One region of the Streptomyces sp. NPDC037083 genome, then DNA from elsewhere that is predicted to be linked to it. Evidence: riboswitches for the same ligand, from Rfam matches in the RefSeq annotation. Region 1 holds a riboswitch; each other region holds the start of a gene.
The links. Region 1 has a riboswitch for cyclic di-AMP ahead of ACZ7DE_RS28545 (M23 family metallopeptidase). Riboswitches for the same ligand answer to the same signal wherever they lie in the genome.
Positions count from the first base shown of each region.

Region 2: it holds a riboswitch for cyclic di-AMP, as region 1 does, so the genes downstream of both, ACZ7DE_RS27545 (M23 family metallopeptidase) here and ACZ7DE_RS28545 (M23 family metallopeptidase) in region 1, are expected to answer to the same signal.
Region 3: it holds a riboswitch for cyclic di-AMP, as region 1 does, so the genes downstream of both, ACZ7DE_RS22440 (C40 family peptidase) here and ACZ7DE_RS28545 (M23 family metallopeptidase) in region 1, are expected to answer to the same signal.
Region 4: it holds a riboswitch for cyclic di-AMP, as region 1 does, so the genes downstream of both, ACZ7DE_RS15190 (transglycosylase family protein) here and ACZ7DE_RS28545 (M23 family metallopeptidase) in region 1, are expected to answer to the same signal.

Region 1 covers NZ_JBVJSQ010000012.1:21,393-25,462, reverse strand. Annotated here, with positions in the region: gene ACZ7DE_RS28555 (dihydrofolate reductase family protein) at 1-198, shown strand, start outside; tRNA gene ACZ7DE_RS28550 (tRNA-Met) at 259-332, shown strand; cyclic di-AMP (ydaO/yuaA leader) riboswitch at 660-826, shown strand; gene ACZ7DE_RS28545 (M23 family metallopeptidase) at 836-1,858, shown strand; gene ACZ7DE_RS28540 (aldo/keto reductase) at 2,127-3,071, shown strand; gene ACZ7DE_RS28535 (PrsW family intramembrane metalloprotease) at 3,209-4,070, opposite strand, start outside.
Region 2 covers NZ_JBVJSQ010000011.1:119,331-123,400, reverse strand. Annotated here, with positions in the region: gene ACZ7DE_RS27560 (bifunctional acetate--CoA ligase family protein/GNAT family N-acetyltransferase) at 1-788, opposite strand, end outside; gene ACZ7DE_RS27555 (HPr family phosphocarrier protein) at 970-1,251, shown strand; gene ACZ7DE_RS27550 (GntR family transcriptional regulator) at 1,376-2,071, opposite strand; gene ACZ7DE_RS27545 (M23 family metallopeptidase) at 2,259-3,005, opposite strand; cyclic di-AMP (ydaO/yuaA leader) riboswitch at 3,020-3,186, opposite strand; gene ACZ7DE_RS27540 (M16 family metallopeptidase) at 3,386-4,070, opposite strand, start outside.
Region 3 covers NZ_JBVJSQ010000008.1:126,519-130,588, forward strand. Annotated here, with positions in the region: gene ACZ7DE_RS22420 (8-amino-7-oxononanoate synthase) at 1-229, shown strand, start outside; gene ACZ7DE_RS22425 (DUF397 domain-containing protein) at 287-520, opposite strand; gene ACZ7DE_RS22430 (helix-turn-helix domain-containing protein) at 530-1,390, opposite strand; gene ACZ7DE_RS22435 (ATP-binding protein) at 1,603-2,085, shown strand; gene ACZ7DE_RS22440 (C40 family peptidase) at 2,139-2,612, opposite strand; cyclic di-AMP (ydaO/yuaA leader) riboswitch at 2,616-2,786, opposite strand; gene ACZ7DE_RS22445 (hypothetical protein) at 3,167-3,472, opposite strand; gene ACZ7DE_RS22450 (ATP-dependent Clp protease proteolytic subunit) at 3,480-4,070, opposite strand, start outside.
Region 4 covers NZ_JBVJSQ010000005.1:90,932-95,001, reverse strand. Annotated here, with positions in the region: gene ACZ7DE_RS15200 (cytochrome P450 family protein) at 1-916, shown strand, start outside; gene ACZ7DE_RS15195 (transglycosylase family protein) at 1,131-2,165, shown strand; cyclic di-AMP (ydaO/yuaA leader) riboswitch at 2,371-2,555, shown strand; gene ACZ7DE_RS15190 (transglycosylase family protein) at 2,559-3,251, shown strand; gene eno (phosphopyruvate hydratase) at 3,598-4,070, shown strand, end outside.

The DNA of each region.
Region 1 (4,070 bases):
CGTTCCTCGCGCCCCTCGCCCTGCGCTCGGCTCATCCTCGACGCGGGCGTGCGCCGGGTGGTCACGGCCTGGCGCGAGCCGGACACCTTCGTGACGGCGGCGGACGGCACCGGAATGCTGACGGCCGCGGGCGTCGACGTCGTCGTGCTGCCGGAGTACGAGGAGCGGGCGAAGGCACCGAACCGGCACCTGGCGTGAGGCCGCGGTCAACCGTGGTGTTTCACCTCCCGCAGATGACGTACACTGGAGTCACAACGACGCGGGGTGGAGCAGCTCGGTAGCTCGCTGGGCTCATAACCCAGAGGTCGCAGGTTCAAATCCTGTCCCCGCTACTGAAGGCCGAGGGCCGGAATCCAACAGGGTTCCGGCCCTCGGTGTATTCCGTCTCGTATGCCTCGCGCCCACCTTTCCCCCTCACTTTCTTACGCATGGTGACCAGGTGACCGCCCTGCGCATCAAGGTTGAGTCGCCATCAAAACGCCTGTGACTGCCGAGGTGTGCGGCAGGCAGGTCAACTCGCCCGTTTTTCACCGCTGGTGGCCCGAAAGTCCAGGCCGGAAATGTTGTTGATCAAGCAGAACAGCTTGGAAACCCACCCCTGGGTCTATTAACGTTCGATAACGCAGCGCGGTCGTCCCAGCCGGCACCAGAGTCGGCTCCGTGCGCACGCGCCGAATCCCGCAAGGGAACCGGGGAACCACCAACTTGGGGTGAATCGCGCGGAAGTCACCGTGAACTCGCAGAGTCCACGGTCGGTATACGCGCGTAGGAGACCTTCCCGCTCCGAACCCGTCAGCTAACCCGGTAGGCGACGGAAGGAAAGGAGCGCGCCCGCGTGGCGTCCAACCCGCCTGCCCCCGAGGCCCCGTACGCGCCGAGCCAGCGGTCCACCGAGACCTTCGGCTACGGCGGCTACCGCACCGACGAGGGCCCCTGGGAGGAATGGAACCCCACCGCGGAGTCCGTTCGCCCGGTCCGGGGCAAGCACCGGGTCGCCAAGCAGCGCGGCGGCGGGTTCGCCCGCAGCTCCACCGTCCTCGGCGTCGGCGTCATCGCCGCCGTCAGCGCGGGCGGAATGGCGAGCGCCAACACCGGCAAGGCCCCGGTCTCCATCTCGATGCCGGACATGCCCAACGTGGGCTCCCTCATCTCCGACGAGGACCCCGCCCAGGAAGCCGCGCCCGCCCTGGCGAGCTTCGGGTCCGAGACCGCCGTCGACACCGAGGAGAGCGCCGCCGACGCCGGCGAGGCCCTCCGCAGCCGGATCATGGCGCAGGCCGAGTCGCAGCAGACCCAGTTCGAGGTCAAGGCCGCCGAGGCCGCCAAGAAGGCCGAGGCCGACGCCGCCGCCAAGGCCGAGAAGGAGGCGGAGGCCGAGGCCGCCGCCGCGAAGAAGAAGGCCGCCGAGGAGGCAGCCGAGAAGGCCGAGGCCGCGCGCCTGGCCGAACTGGCCAAGCAGTACACGCTGCCGACCTCCTCGTACACGATCACCTCGACCTTCGGCCAGGCCGGTTCCCTGTGGTCCTCCGGGTACCACACCGGTCTCGACTTCGCCGCGCCCACGGGCACGCTCATCAAGGCCGTCCACAGCGGCACCATCACCGAGGCGGGCTGGGCCGGTTCCTACGGCTACCGCACCATCCTCACGCTGGACGACGGCACCGAGCTCTGGTTCTGCCACCAGTCGTCGATCAACGTCAGCGTCGGCCAGAAGGTCGCCACCGGCGATGTGATCGGCCGCGTGGGCGCGACCGGAAACGTCACCGGCGCCCACCTCCACCTCGAGGTCCACCCGGGTGGCAGCTCCGAAGGCATCGACCCGGCGGCGTGGCTGCGCAGCAAGGGCCTCAACCCCTGAGACGTGCCTGAGGCGTCCCGGAGAACTCCCGAAGACGTCCCGGAGACGTCCGGGAGACGTCCCTTCGGGGAGACTCCGTACGGCGCGGGACACCCGTACGACGCGGGGCACTCCGTACGACCTCATCGGGGAACCCTGACCGGTCCCCGGCAGCCCTGACGGCCACCCCCGACGTCAGGGCTGCCGGTCTGTCGGGCCACACGCCGTTCACGCGTTCTTCGCAGGCCGCGTGGAATGGGCGTGGCCCGTGTGACCGTTGAGATGACACATGACTTCCCTTCGCACACTCGGCTCCTCCGACCTCGAGGTCTTCCCGCTCTCCCTCGGCGGCAACGTCTTCGGCTGGACGGCGGACGAGGCGTCCTCCTTCGCCGTGCTCGACGCCTACGCGGCCGCCGGCGGCAACTTCCTCGACACCGCCGACTCCTACTCCTCCTGGGCCGAGGGCAACTCGGGCGGCGAGTCCGAGACCGTCATCGGCAACTGGCTGAAGCAGCGCGGCAACCGCGACGACCTCGTCATCGCCACCAAGGTCAGCCAGCACCCCGAGTTCCCCGGCCTGTCCGCCGGGAACATCAAGGCCGCCGCGGACGCCTCCCTCCGTCGGCTGGGCACCGACCGCATCGACCTGTACTACACGCACTTCGACAAGACCGAGGTGCCCGTCGAGGAGATCATCGGCGCGCTCGACGAGCTGGTGAAGGCGGGCAAGGTGCGCCACATCGCCGCCTCCAACATCTCCCCCGAACGCCTCCAGGAGTCCCTGGAGTTCTCCGACCGGGAGGGCCTGGCCCGGTACGTCGCCCTGCAGCCCCACTACAACCTGGTCTCGCGTGACACCTACGAGGGCGGCCTGCAGGACCTCGCCGCCCGTTTCGGCCTCGCCGCCGTGCCGTACTTCTCGCTGGCCTCCGGATTCCTCACCGGCAAGTACCGGCCCGGTGCGACGGTGGAGAGCGCCCGCTCCGCCGGCGCCGCCAAGCACCTCGACACCGAGCGGGGCCGCCGGGTCCTGACCACCCTGGACGAGATCGCCCAGGCCCGCGACGCCCAGGTCGCCACGGTCGCCCTCGCCTGGCTCGCCGCACAGCCGACCGTGGCCGCACCGATCGCCTCCGCGCGGACGGCCGAACAGCTGCCGGCGCTGCTGGGTGTGGCGGACCTGGAACTCACGAGCGCGGAGATCACCCGGCTGACGGAGGCTTCGGCCTGATCTGCCCACCCTGACTCGACCCCACCCCACCCGACCGGGACCGCCCCGACCCACCGCGGCTCGGCCCGGTGCTGCCTGGCAGGCGGGGCTGGGACGGAGGGCAGGACCGAGGGCTGTGGCTGTACCTGTGGCTGTGGCTAGTGGTAGGGGTTGGGGGAGGGGTTCGGGGCCGCTGGGTAGCCGTACCCCGCGTGATCGTGCCCGCCGTACCCCGCTTGGCCGCCGTACCCGCCGTGGCCTGAGGGACGGCCGGGGGCCGGCCCTGCCGGGTTCCCGGGCGTCGGGCCCGCCGGATACCCGTAGCCGTACCCCTGTCCGTACCCGTATCCCGGTCCGGGACCGGGGACCTGGCCGTACGGAGGGGCCTGGCCGGGACCGGGGCCGTACCCGTACGCCCCGTACACCGGCCAGGGCGGCGGAGCCACCCGTACCGGAGGGGCCGTCATCCGTGCCGCGTGGTCCAGCGCGGGACGGGCGACGTCCTTGCGGCGCCACAGCTCGTTCAGCAACTCCCCTTCCCGGACGACGAAGTCGGCGTCGGCCCGGCCTCGTCGGCCCCGGTGCCGCAGGAACGCGAGAGACGTCGCGTACGCCTCGTAGCGCGCCACCTCCCGCGCCGCCGGCCTGCCCAGGTGGCGGCCGGCGTACTTCCTGGCCAGGCGACGGGCCCGCATGGACGCGAGCGCGTACGGCTCGGCCGGGGTGAGCCATCCGGCGGCCGCGTAGACGGGCAGCTCCTCCTGGACGGTGCGCAGCTCCCGCTGCCGGGTCCACACCACCAGCCAGGTCAGCAGTCCGAACGCGGGCACCATGATCGCCGCGTACACCGCGAAGAAGCCGAACTCGCCGAACGTCGACGAGCCGTTCCACAGGGCGTGCATGCCCATCGCGAGAAGCAGCCCGCACAGGGGGAGCAGCACACGCCGAACGGGCCGACGGACCCCGGAGAGCGCGGCGATGCCGAAGCCGATGCCGGTCAGCACGGTGAACAGGGGATGC
Region 2 (4,070 bases), on a different contig from region 1:
GCGGGTACCCCGTCGAGCTCTTTCAGGTCCTCGGGGAAGGCCTTGTTCACGGCGTACAGGGGGCCGGTGAACCCGGCCTCCCGGAGGTTGCCCAGGACGCTGCGGCCGACGCCGCCCGGGGCGCGGCCGACGCCGACGACGGCGACGGAACCGGGCGCCAGCAGGCGTCGTACGGAGTGCGCCTCCGCACGCTGCTCCCGCGCGCGCTGCACGGCGACGGAGCGCTCGGTGGGTTCGAGGTCGAACTCCAGGCGGACCACGCCGTCCTCGAAGCTGCGCTTCTGGGTGTAGCCGGCGTCCGTGAACACCTTGATCATCTTGCTGTTGGCGGGGAGCACCTCGGCGGCGAAGCGGCGGATGTCTCGCTCGCGTGCGACGGCCGCGATGTGCTCGAGGAGCGCGGAGGCGACGCCGCGCCCCTGGTGGGCGTCCTGCACGAGGAAGGCGACCTCCGCCTCGTCCGCGGGCGCGGAGGCGGCCATGCCGTCGGCGCCGATGCGGTCGTAGCGTACGGTGGCGATGAACTCGCCGCCCACCGTGGCCGCGAGTCCCACCCGGTCCACAAAGTCGTGGTGCGTGAAGCGGTGGACGTCCTTTGCGGACAGGCGCGGGTAGGGCGCGAAGAAGCGGTAGTACTTCGACTCGTCCGAGACCTGCTCGTAGAAGCTGACCAGGCGCTCGGCGTCATCGACGGTGATGGGGCGGATGCGTGCGGTGCCGCCGTCGCGCAGCACCACGTCGGCCTCCCAGTGGGCGGGGTACTCGTGCCGGTCCGACGCGCTTCGCATGGGGCCCAGAGTACGGCTCGCGTCCGACAACGGCGCGAGGCAGTCTGTGGAGGACGGACGTCGGATCGAGGCCGCGATCCGACGACCACACCACGGGAGGGGACGAAACGGACCCTCCCTCACACGCTTCACGTGTGGAACACTGGTCTAGACAACCTGAGACACCGAAGGGCAGCATCACATGGCTGAGCGCCGCGTCAACGTCGGCTGGGCCGAGGGCCTTCACGCCCGCCCCGCTTCCATCTTCGTCCGGGCCGCCACGGCCGCAGGCATCCCGGTGACGATCGCCAAGGCCGACGGCAACCCCGTCAACGCGGCCTCCATGCTGGCCGTCCTCGGCCTGGGCGCCCAGGGCGGCGAGGAGATCGTCCTCGCCTCCGACGCCGAGGGCGCGGACGTCGCACTCGACCGACTGGCGAAGCTGGTCGCCGAGGGCCTCGAGGAACTCCCCGAGACCGTCTGAGCGCGTCACCCTTAATACTGAAGGGCTCGCCCGAATTATCGGGCGAGCCCTTCGCATTTCCCGTCGACGGGCAGCAGAAATAATCCCCCGCGAATTATCCCCTTCTTTGTATACGGCCCTCTTGTTAATGCCGGAGACCCGTCATGTTTACGGGAGGTTGCGAAGTCCTCACGCGGTCGACGCGCTCCCCGCCACCGGAAAAACGCAGTCGGTGCGCCGCCGTCGCGCGCTCGGTGTGCAGCGCCGTGATCGCACGGGCCCGCTCCCCGTCGCCGCGCGTCACCGCGTCCACGATCGCGCCGTGCTCCGCCCAGGACTCCGCGGGGTCGGCGGGGGCGTCCACCGTGTACATCCAGGCGATCTTGTGGCGCAGCTGGGTGAGCATCGACGTCAGGGCATGGCTACCGGAGGCCTGGGCGAGCGTCTCGTGGAACCACCCGCCCAGGGAGCGCAGATCGTCGCTGTTGCCCCTCCTGGCCCGCTCCTGGCCCAGCCGGACGAGGCCGCGCAGCACCTTCAGATGGGCCTCGGTGCGCCGCTGGGCGGCCCGGGAGGCGCCGAGGGGCTCCAGCAGCATGCGCATCTCCAGCAGGTCCGCCGCCTCCTGCTCGGTCGGTTCCGCGACGCACGCGCCCGCGTGCCGCCGCGTCACGACGAAGCCCTCCGCCTCCAGCGTGCGCAGCGCCTCGCGGACGGGGACACGAGAAACGCCGTAGCGGCGGGCGAGGAGTTCCTCGGTGAGGCGGCTGCCGCGCTCGTAGACACCCGCGACGATGTCGTCCCGGACGGCCGTGCACACCGAGTGCGCCGGAATACGCATGACGGACCTCCGCCTTAATCCCCGTGAAACGTCGACGATTGACGTGTGTTCAGTGACTCTATTGCAATGAACGGGAATTTCCGATGGCGGACCGGAATCCGGGGATATTTTTTGGACAACACGCCCGGGGAAACGGCAAAGCCCCGGCCGAGAGGGCCGGGGCCAGACGATCTGTCGCCGTGTGTCGTCAGACGTTCACGCCGTGCTGGCGGAGGTAGGCGACCGGGTCGATGTCCGAGCCGTACTCCGGGGACGTGCGGGCCTCGAAGTGCAGATGCGGGCCGGTCACGTTGCCGGTGGCGCCCGACAGGGCGATCCGCTGGCCCGGGGTGACCTGCTGGCCGACCGACACCTCGATGGACGACAGGTGACCGTACTGGGTGTACGTGCCGTCGTTCATCTTGATGACGACCTGGTTGCCGTAGGCCCCGCCCCAGCCGGCCTCCACGACGGTGCCCAGACCGACCGCGTGCACGGTGGTTCCGCTGGCGGCGTGGAAGTCGATGCCGGTGTGGCTGCCGGAGGACCACAGGGAGCTGCTGGCCTGGTAGCCGGTGGAGACGTAGGAGCCGGTGATCGGCATCACGAAGGTGTTCAAGCGCTTGCGCTCGGCCTCACGAGCGGCACGCACGCGTGCCTCACGCTCTTCCACCGCCTTCTTCGCGGCGGCCTGGCGGGCGGCCTCCTCGAAGGCGGCGTGCTTCTGTGCGGCGACCTGGTCGTCGAGCTGCTCGGCGACGGACTCGCCGGCGGTGACGACGGGGATCAGACCGGTCTGCTCGGGCGCGGGCTCCGTGGCGGCGAACGCCGGAGTGGAGGCGACGGTGGCCATGACACCGGTGGTGGCGAGCGCCGCGACGCCCGCCGCGCGGGCGGTGGTGCGCTGCATCCGGCTGGGCCGACGGTGCTTCCCGGTGGCGCAGGTGAACGCCATGAAGTCAGGGGTGTCCTTTCCTTCCCTCTCGCCTACCGGGTTAGCTGACGGGTTCGGAGCAGGAAGGTCTCCTACGGACACCCTCGCGTTCGCGCGGGCGTCCGATTCACCCCAGGGACTGCACAAGTGGGTCCCCGGCTCCCCTGGCTCGCGCCGTACGGGGACTCGGCGATGACTGTCCGGTGCCGCGGCTGCGGCGCACTGCCTGACGAACAGCCCGGATGACGCTAAACGGCGCGGGTTTCAATCCTCAAACGAATCCAGGGTTTTGTAGCGCATCCCACAGGGCAGACGGGCCGCCTCCGCCCCAATTCGGACATTCAGAAGCCCTGGTGACGTGTCCGTCGACCAGGGCCCCTGCGCGCGCGTGCCGTTGCGGGCTACTCCGCGGAGACGACCTTCACCTCGCCGATGCCGAGGGCCTCGACCGGCTCCTTGATCCGGGCCGCGTCACCCACCAGGACGGTCACCAGCCGGTCCACCGGGAAGGCGTTCACGGCCGCCGCGGTGGCCTCCACCGTGCCGGTGGCGGCGAGCTGCCGGTACAGCGTCGCCTGGTAGTCGTCGGGCAGGTGCTGCTCGACCTGGTCGGCCAGCGTGCCCGCGACGGCCGCGGCGGTCTCGAACTTCAGCGGCGCGACCCCGACCAGGTTCTGCACGGCGACGTCCCGCTCGGCGTCGGTCAGGCCCTCGGCGGCGAGGGTGCGCAGCACCTTCCACAGGTCGTCCAGCGCGGGGCCGGTGTTGGGGGTGTCCACGGAGCCGCTGATGGCGAGCATCGCGGCGCCCGAGCCGTCGGGGGCGGACAGCAGGACCTGGCCGAAGGCGCGGACGCCGTAGGTGTAGCCCTTCTCCTCGCGCAGGACGCGGTCCAGGCGGGAGGTGAGGGTGCCGCCGAGGCAGTACGTGCCGAGCACCTGCGCGGGCCACACGCGGTCGTGCCGGTCGGCGCCGATGCGGCCGATCAGCAGCTGCGTCTGGACGGCGCCGGGGCGGTCCACGATGAGGACACGGCCGGTGTCGTCCGCGGTCACCGGCGGCACGGGCCGCGGCTGCGCGGAGGAG
Region 3 (4,070 bases), on a different contig from region 1:
GCTGGAGGCTGTGCGTCCGGACGCGGCGGTCGTCTCCGTGCGGGCACCGTCCCCGGAGGGGGCCGTGCGGTGGGCGGCGGACTGCCGGTCGGCAGGCCTTGCCGTGGGGTGCTTCCGTCCTCCCTCCGTGCCCGACGGCATCTCACGGCTCAGGCTCACCGCCCGGGCGGACCTCTCCGGGGCCGAGCTGGAACGCGCTGTTCGGGTGATCGGCGAGACACGACCATGAGTCGGCGTGGCACGGCCGTGGGTCGCCGCTGACCGGGAGCCGTCTGCGCCGTCGTGGTCAGCGCAACGCCGAGGTGAAGCCCGTCCAGCTCTCGGGGGAGAAGAGCAGGGCGGGTCCGTCCGGGTCCTTGGAGTCGCGTACGGCGAGCAGACCGGCCCAGGGGCCCAAGGCCGGCCGGGCGGTCTCGACGCAGTTGTTCGCCCCCGTGCTGTAGCTGCTGCGCAGCCAACGCACCTGCGGGAGATGATCGGAATCGGTACTGGAAGGTACGTTCCGCGGTACTGCGGACATGGTGCCTCCTTACGCGCCGTCGGCCAGCGCGGCGAGGTAATCCGATGAGTCCTCGGGCGAAAGGGCGTGCGCCCGAAGGGCGTTGAAGGCCTCGGTGTAGGCCTGGAGGTCTTCTTTCCGTTCGAGATAGAGGCTACTCGTCAAGTGGTCGAGAACAACCACATCCAGATCAGAAGTGCGCGAAAATGAGAAGATGACGAAAGGGCCGGTCACGCCGATGTGCGCCCCGGCCGCGAAGGGCAGTACCTGCAGCCGCACCTGGGGCAGTCGGGCGGCCTCCACGAGCCGTCCGAGCTGGCGTGCCATCACCTCCGGCCCGCCGACCTCCCGCCGCAGCACCGCCTCGTCCAGCACCGCGCTCAGCTCCAGCGGCGGCTGCGCGCGCAGCACGTCCTGCCGGGCCAGCCGCACCTCCACCAGGGCGTCGACCTGCTCCTCCTCCACCCCCTCCACCGCCGCGCTGGTCACCGCCCGCGCGTACTCGGGCGTCTGCAGCAGCCCGGGCACCACGCTCGTCTCCAGCGTGCGCATCGCGCTCGCCTGCGACTCCAGGCTGATGAAGTCCCGGTAGGCGGGGGGCAGCACCCCGCGGTAGGCGTGCCACCAGTGGTCCCGGCCACCGCCGCCGTCGTCGCCCGCCAGGGCCAGCATCAACTCCCGCAGCCGCGGGTCGGCCACTCCGTAGACATCGAGAAGTAACCGCACATCGGCTGGTTTCGATCCACTGGTGCCGGTCTCGATGCGGCTCACCTTGGATTGATGCCAGCCCACGAGCCGGGCCGCCTCACCGCTGGTGAGGCCCGCCTGGGCGCGTAGACTGCGCAGTTCGGCACCCAGCTTCCGGCGGCGCACCGCGGGACCGTGCTGCATGGGCTCCTCCTTGCTCCTGACGGGCCGGCCGCACACGCTCTGCCGGCGCAGAGTTCACCGCATCGGGCGACAGATATATGCATATCTTGGTGGATCGCCACCCGTGACCGACGTGGTGATGGCAGTCTGGCGAAGAAGCACCGGTCGGGACCGTACTCGAACCACACGCACCGTGTCGGACTCCGGTCCCGTGGGAAAGGGACGACGTCGCCATGGCAGATCACCTGGAAGCATCCGTCACTCTGCCGAGCGATCCCGCCTCGGTCTCCACGGCCCGCGGATTCGTCGCCGACACCCTCGTGGAGTGGGGTCTGCCGGCGGACGCCGAGACGGCCGACACCGTCCGTCTGATCGTCTCGGAACTGGCCACCAACGCCGTACAGCACACTTTCGGGCAGTCACCCACCTTCACGGTGGACCTCGTCCTGGACCGTGACGAACATTTGAGCATCGGTGTCACCGACAGTCACCCGCGTTTCCCCCAACGACTGCCGGCCGCCGTCCAGCAGGACAACGGCCGAGGCATGGTGATCATTCGCTGGCTGACCGCGGAGAGCGGCGGCAAGCTCAGAGTGCGGCGCACCCGGGAGGGCGGCAAGACGGTCCTCGTCGAACTGCCGTGGACCGTTCCGGCGGCGGAGCCGGTGGCCGGAGCGCTGACGGCTCCGGCCGAAGGCGAGATCCCGGGGCGGTGACGGCGCGTCAGGACGCCGTCCGTCGCCCCGGGAGGCTCAGCGGACCCGACGGCTCAGCGGACCCGGCCGTACCAGACGCTCTTGGTCCAGATCTTCTGCAGCTTCACCACGTCGCCGGTCTTCGGCGAGTGCCAGATCTTGCCCTTACCCGCGTAGATCCCGACGTGGTACACGTTCGACCCCGAGTGGAAGAAGACCAGGTCGCCCGCCTTGCGGCTGGACGCCCTGATGTGCTTGGTCTTGTTGTACTGCTGGGCCGCCGTCCGGGGCAGGCTCTTGCCGGCCTTCTTGTACGAGTACAGCGTGAGCCCGGAGCAGTCGAACCTCTTCGGCCCGGTGGCCCCGTACTTGTACGGGGCGCCCTTCTTCGAGGCCGCGATCTGGAGCGCCTTCGTCGCCGGTGTGGCGGCCGCGGCATCGGAGGCGAGCCCCGGGACCACGACCGAGCCGCCCACGGCGGCGATGGCGAACGCCGAGGCCGTACCGGCCCGGGCCATGAGCGACGGGACACGATTGAGCGCAGTCATGCGCAACCCTTCGTCAGCCGCCTGTGAAGGATGACCTGTCGGATTCGGGCTGGCGAAGTTGCCCGGCCGCGTGTGCGGCTTCACCCCAAGGGCTGCTCGGCACGGTCATGGCGTGACCGTTCCGGCGACCCGTCGTGCTTGGGTCCTCCACTCCTGCCGATGCACTTCTGTCGACCGGTCATCCGGGCGGCGGCAGGACTCGGCGTCCGCCCGGACCGCCCCGCCGCTTGTGGCGGGGGCTTGTCGTCAGTCAGGGATCTTGGCTCACCGATGTCCGAAAATCCCAACGGAACCGGGGATTTGTGGGGTTACTCACCACTCACCCGTTCGGGTGGACACCCTGATGGCCGATCAGGAGTCAAGGCGGCCACAGGGCCCCGGACCAGCATCGGAGCCCTCAGTTCCGCTCGAAAAGCGCCGTTTTGACGCAACTCGGCGGGCCCGGAAGACCAACGGCCGCTACTCCGAACGGGGGTAACCCGTCTGGTGCGTTTCAACTCCGGCCCGGACCTCGCGCTCGGGGTGCGATCGGTCCGGGTCGGAGACGGGTCGCCTCAACTGTCGGAGAGCGGAGGCAGCGTGACGCGCGCCGTGCGGCGCTCCCCGTCCAGGACGCGCAGCGCCCGCGCGAGCGTCGGCGCGTGCAGCTCGCTCTCGCCGCGCTGGTGCATCAGTGTGAGCGCGTCGCGCAGCGCCGTCACCTTGCCCACCAGCGCCTGGGCCGCGCGCAGTCCACCGTAGGTGTCGCCGTGGCGGGCGGGGTTGATGCGGCCGAGCAGGTCGACCACGTCCAGGTAGCCGTCGATCAACTCGGCCTCGGCGCGGGTCAGGGCGGGCAGCGGCGGCAGTTCGGGCACCATCGGCGGCTCACCCCCGGCCCAGGGAGCCGGCCGAGCCCGTGCGGCCGGCGACGATCCCGTCCACCAGGCCGTACTCCACGGCCTCCCGGGCGGTGAGGAGCCTGTCCCGCTCGATGTCCGCGGTGACCTGCTCCGGCGTCCGCCCGGTGTGCCGGACGAGCATCGCCTCCAGCGTGGTCCGGGTCCGCGCCAGCTCGTCGGCCTGGACGGCGAGGTCGTCGGCCTGTCCCTCGACGGGCTCGGGCAGCGACGGCTGGCGGATCGTCATCCGAGCGCCCGGCAGCGCGAACCGCTTGCCCGGGGTGCCCGCCGCCAGCAGCACCGCGGCGGACGCGTCCGCCCGGCCCAGGCAGGTCGTCCCCACGTCGCAGGTGACGTACCGGATCGTGTCGTAGAGGGCCGTCATCGCGCTGAACGAGCCGCCGGGGGAGTTGATGTACAGCGAGATGTCCCGGTCCGGGGCCTGGTGCTCCAGGTGCATGACCTGGGCCATGACGTCGTTCGCCGACGTGTCGTCGACCGGTGTCCCCAGGAAGACGATCCGCTCCTCGAGCAGCTTCGAGTACGGATCCGTCGTCCGGTAGCCGGAACCCGTGCG
Region 4 (4,070 bases), on a different contig from region 1:
GCCCCGGGTGCAGGAGCTGACCGACCATCTCATCGACCGGTTCGCCGGCCGGGGCGAGGCCGACCTCATCCACGACTTCGCCTTCCCCCTCCCCATCTACGCCATCTGCGACCTCCTGGGCGTCCCCCGCGAGGACCAGGACGACTTCCGGGACTGGGCGGGGATGATGATCCGGCACGGCGGGGGGCCGCGCGGCGGGGTCGCCCGGTCGGTGAAGAAGATGCGCGGCTATCTGCTGGAGCTCATCCACCGCAAACGCGCGGAGCTCCCCGCCGAACCGGCCCCCGGCGAGGACCTCATCTCCGGCCTCATCCGCGCCTCCGACCACGGCGAGCACCTCACCGAGAACGAGGCCGCCGCCATGGCCTTCATCCTCCTGTTCGCCGGCTTCGAGACGACGGTCAACCTCATCGGAAACGGCATGTACGCCCTCCTCACCCACCCCGAGCAGCGCGCCCGCCTCCAGCGGTCCCTCACCGAGGACGACGGCGACCGTTCCCTCCTCGAGACCGGCGTCGAGGAACTCCTGCGCTACGACGGCCCCGTGGAGCTCGCCACCTGGCGGTTCGCCACCGAGCCGCTCAGGATCGGCGGCCAGGACATCGCTCCCGGCGACCCCGTCCTCGTCGTCCTGGCGGCAGCCGACCGCGACCCGGCGCGCTTCACGGACCCCGACGTCCTCGACCTCTCCCGCCGGGACAACCAGCACCTCGGCTACGGCCACGGCATCCACTACTGTCTGGGCGCCCCGCTGGCCCGCCTGGAGGGCCAGACCGCGCTGGCCGCCCTTCTCACCCGACTGCCCGACCTGCGACTGGCCGTGGAGCCGGAGGAGTTGAGGTGGCGCGGCGGACTCATCATGCGCGGACTGCGCACGTTGCCGGTCGAGTTCACTCCGGTGCGTTCCGGCCAATGAACCGTGGGGCATCTGGCCGAATCTGGCCGGATGTCAGCCGTAGTGTGACCATTCGGCGGAGCAAAGGTGACCGGTCCTCAACTCTGTGATCTTCACGTGATCTGCGCGGCATGAACTTGTGACAAGTGATCGTCTGCCGATACGTTCACTCGTCAGCGCGACGCGTCAGTCTCACTCGCCGCGCCGGTACTGCTGTCCAGCGAAAGGCCCCCGCATGCTCTCCGGGAACGGTCGTCACCGTCGCCCCCGCCAGGCCCCGGCTCTCCTCGTCGCGGCCGGAGTGACCGGCTCCGCCATCGCCATCCCGCTGCTCGCCGCCTCCGGCGCGAGCGCCGCCGACGGCACGGTGTGGGACAAGGTGGCGCAGTGCGAGACCGGCGGCTCGTGGAGTGCCGACAACGACGACGGCGAGTACGGCGGCCTCAGCCTCACCCAGAAGGACTGGGAGGCGTACGGGGGACTCGACTACGCGGCCAGTCCCGACCTGGCCAGCCGCAACCAGCAGATCGCGGTGGCGCAGAAGGTGCTCGCCGCCAAGGGCGTCGGCGCGTGGGGCACCTGCGGGCTGACCTCCGGGCTCACCAAGGACAACGGCATGCTGGACGTGGACACGGGCGTGGCCGACGACTCCTCCGACTCGTCCTCCTCCGGATTGTCCGATCTGTCCAGGGGGTTGTCCGGGTCCTCGGGCTCATCGGACGACGACGGTTCGACCGGTTCGGCCGGTTCAGCTGGCTCCGCCGACTCGTCCGACTCGTCCGCGGATTCCTCCAGTTCGCCCACCGAGTCCCCTTCGTCCTCTTCGTCACCTTCCTCCCCTGCCGTGGGTGACTCCACTGGTTCCGGCGGGAAGGGCGGTTCCGGCGCCAAGGGCGACGCGCAGGCGCCGGACAGCTCGCCCACGGGGACCCCGGAAGCGGACGACTCGGACAAGTCGGTCCAGGACGCGGGCTCTTGGAGTCTCGTCGACACCGGTTCGCTCGGCTCGGGCCGGCATCGCGGGGCCACCGCCGACGAGCCCGCGACCAAGAGCGCCGGCACGTCGGCGAACGGCGCCTCCACGGCCTCCGCCGGGCGGCACGCCGCGACCGCCTACGTCGTCCGGGAGGGCGACTCTCTCGTCTCCATCGCCGACTCCCTTGACCTCGACGGCGGATGGCGCGCCCTCTATGCCGAGAACAAGGACCTCATCGGGAGCGACCCGAGCGACATCGTTCCCGGTCAGACCCTCGACACAGGGGTCCAATAGGGCGCAAAGCCCTGTAAATACAGCGGGAGTTCGCGTCACACTTCGCGCCGAATGTCCGGTTTGGTGAAAGTGTGGGATGAGTCTCAGAAGCCCTGATCGTCTTTGAAATTCGCCCGATCACGTGTCTACGGTCGAGGCCGCTCGGCAATCCGAGCCCCGGCCGTCGCAACGCCGAATCCTGCCAGCGGCAGCCCGGGAACAGTCGTCGCGTCAAGCGCCGTAGGCAGGAGCGGGGGACCCAAGGTAAGCGCCGGGACCGGCTGTTCAGGCTGGATCCGGCTTGGGGTGAAGTCACCCCTCCGCGGAGCACTGCTCCCGCGGAGGAGTGGCCGGGCAACTCACACGGCCCGAACCCGACAGCTCACCTCGCAGGCGTCGGTGAGGGGATCCACCATGCTGTTTTCCGGTAAGGGCAAGCACCGCCGTCCGTCCAAGGCCACCCGCGCCGCCGCTCTGGCCGGCGTCACCGGCGTCGCCATCGCCGCCCCGCTGATGGCGGCCGGCAACGCCTCCGCCGCCACCGCCTCCGAGTGGGACGCGGTCGCCCAGTGCGAGTCCGGCGGCAACTGGTCCATCAACACCGGCAACGGCTACTACGGCGGCCTGCAGTTCTCCGCCTCCACCTGGGCCGCGTACGGCGGCACCCAGTACGCCGCGCAGGCCAACCAGGCCTCCAAGGCCCAGCAGATAGCCATCGGCGAGAAGGTCCTCGCGGGTCAGGGCAAGGGCGCCTGGCCGGTCTGCGGCACGGGCCTGTCCGGCGCCGCGTACAACGGCGCCGGCGCCGAGTCCTCCGGCTCGTCGGACAGCGGCAGCACCACCCGCTCGACCGAGGAGCAGAAGTCCTCCCGTTCCGCCGACCGTCCGGCCGCCACCAAGAAGTCCTCCAAGACGGTCACCACGCCGACCGGCAAGAAGGTCAAGAAGGGCGACGGCGAGTACAAGGTCGTCAAGGGCGACACCCTCAGCTCCATCGCCGAGAAGCACAAGGTCAAGGGCGGCTGGGAGAAGCTGTTCGAGCTGAACAAGGACATCGTCGAGGACGCCAACCTCATCTACCCGGGTCAGCAGCTTCACCTGAAGTGACACCCGGTTCCCTCGGCGGACCACAGCGCCCTCACGGCCAGGTCGGCACACTGAAGACCGCGTGAGGGTCACCCCCGTCCCCACGGGCTCCCCGCTCCGGTGCGTGTTCCCCCGTACGCACCGGAGCGGGGTTTCTCTTTGCCCGTTCGCCGCCTCCCGGCAACCTTTGCCGACCACCCCCTTTGTTCCGGGCGTGAACAATAGGTACGGTCTGTCTGTCCACGGGACGGTCGGTCGGCTGCCGACGGCCCGGAGGCGGTTAGGCTCTAGTCGCAAGGCTCACCCAAGGCCGACATGGCCCGCGAGCCCCGCACAACCAGCGTCACATCCCAAGAAGGAGATGCTCGTGCCGTCCATCGACGTCGTCGTAGCCCGGGAAATCCTGGACTCCCGAGGCAACCCCACGGTCGAGGTCGAGGTCGGCCTCGACGACGGCAGCACGGGTCGTGCCGCCGTTCCGTCCGGCGCGTCCACCGGCGCCTTCGAGGCCATCGAGCTCCGCGACGGTGACCCGAACCGCTACCAGGGCAAGGGCGTCGAGAAGGCCGTCCTCGCCGTCATCGAGCAGATCGGCCCGGAGCTGGTCGGCTACGACGCCACCGAGCAGCGGCTGATCGACCAGGCCATGTTCGACCTGGACGCCACCGACAACAAGGGCTCGCTCGGCGCCAACGCCATCCTCGGCGTCTCCCTGGCCGTCGCCCACGCCGCCTCCGAGGCCAGCGACCTCCCGCTGTTCCGCTACCTGGGCGGCCCCAACGCGCACCTGCTGCCGGTGCCGATGATGAACATCCTGAACGGCGGCTCGCACGCCGACTC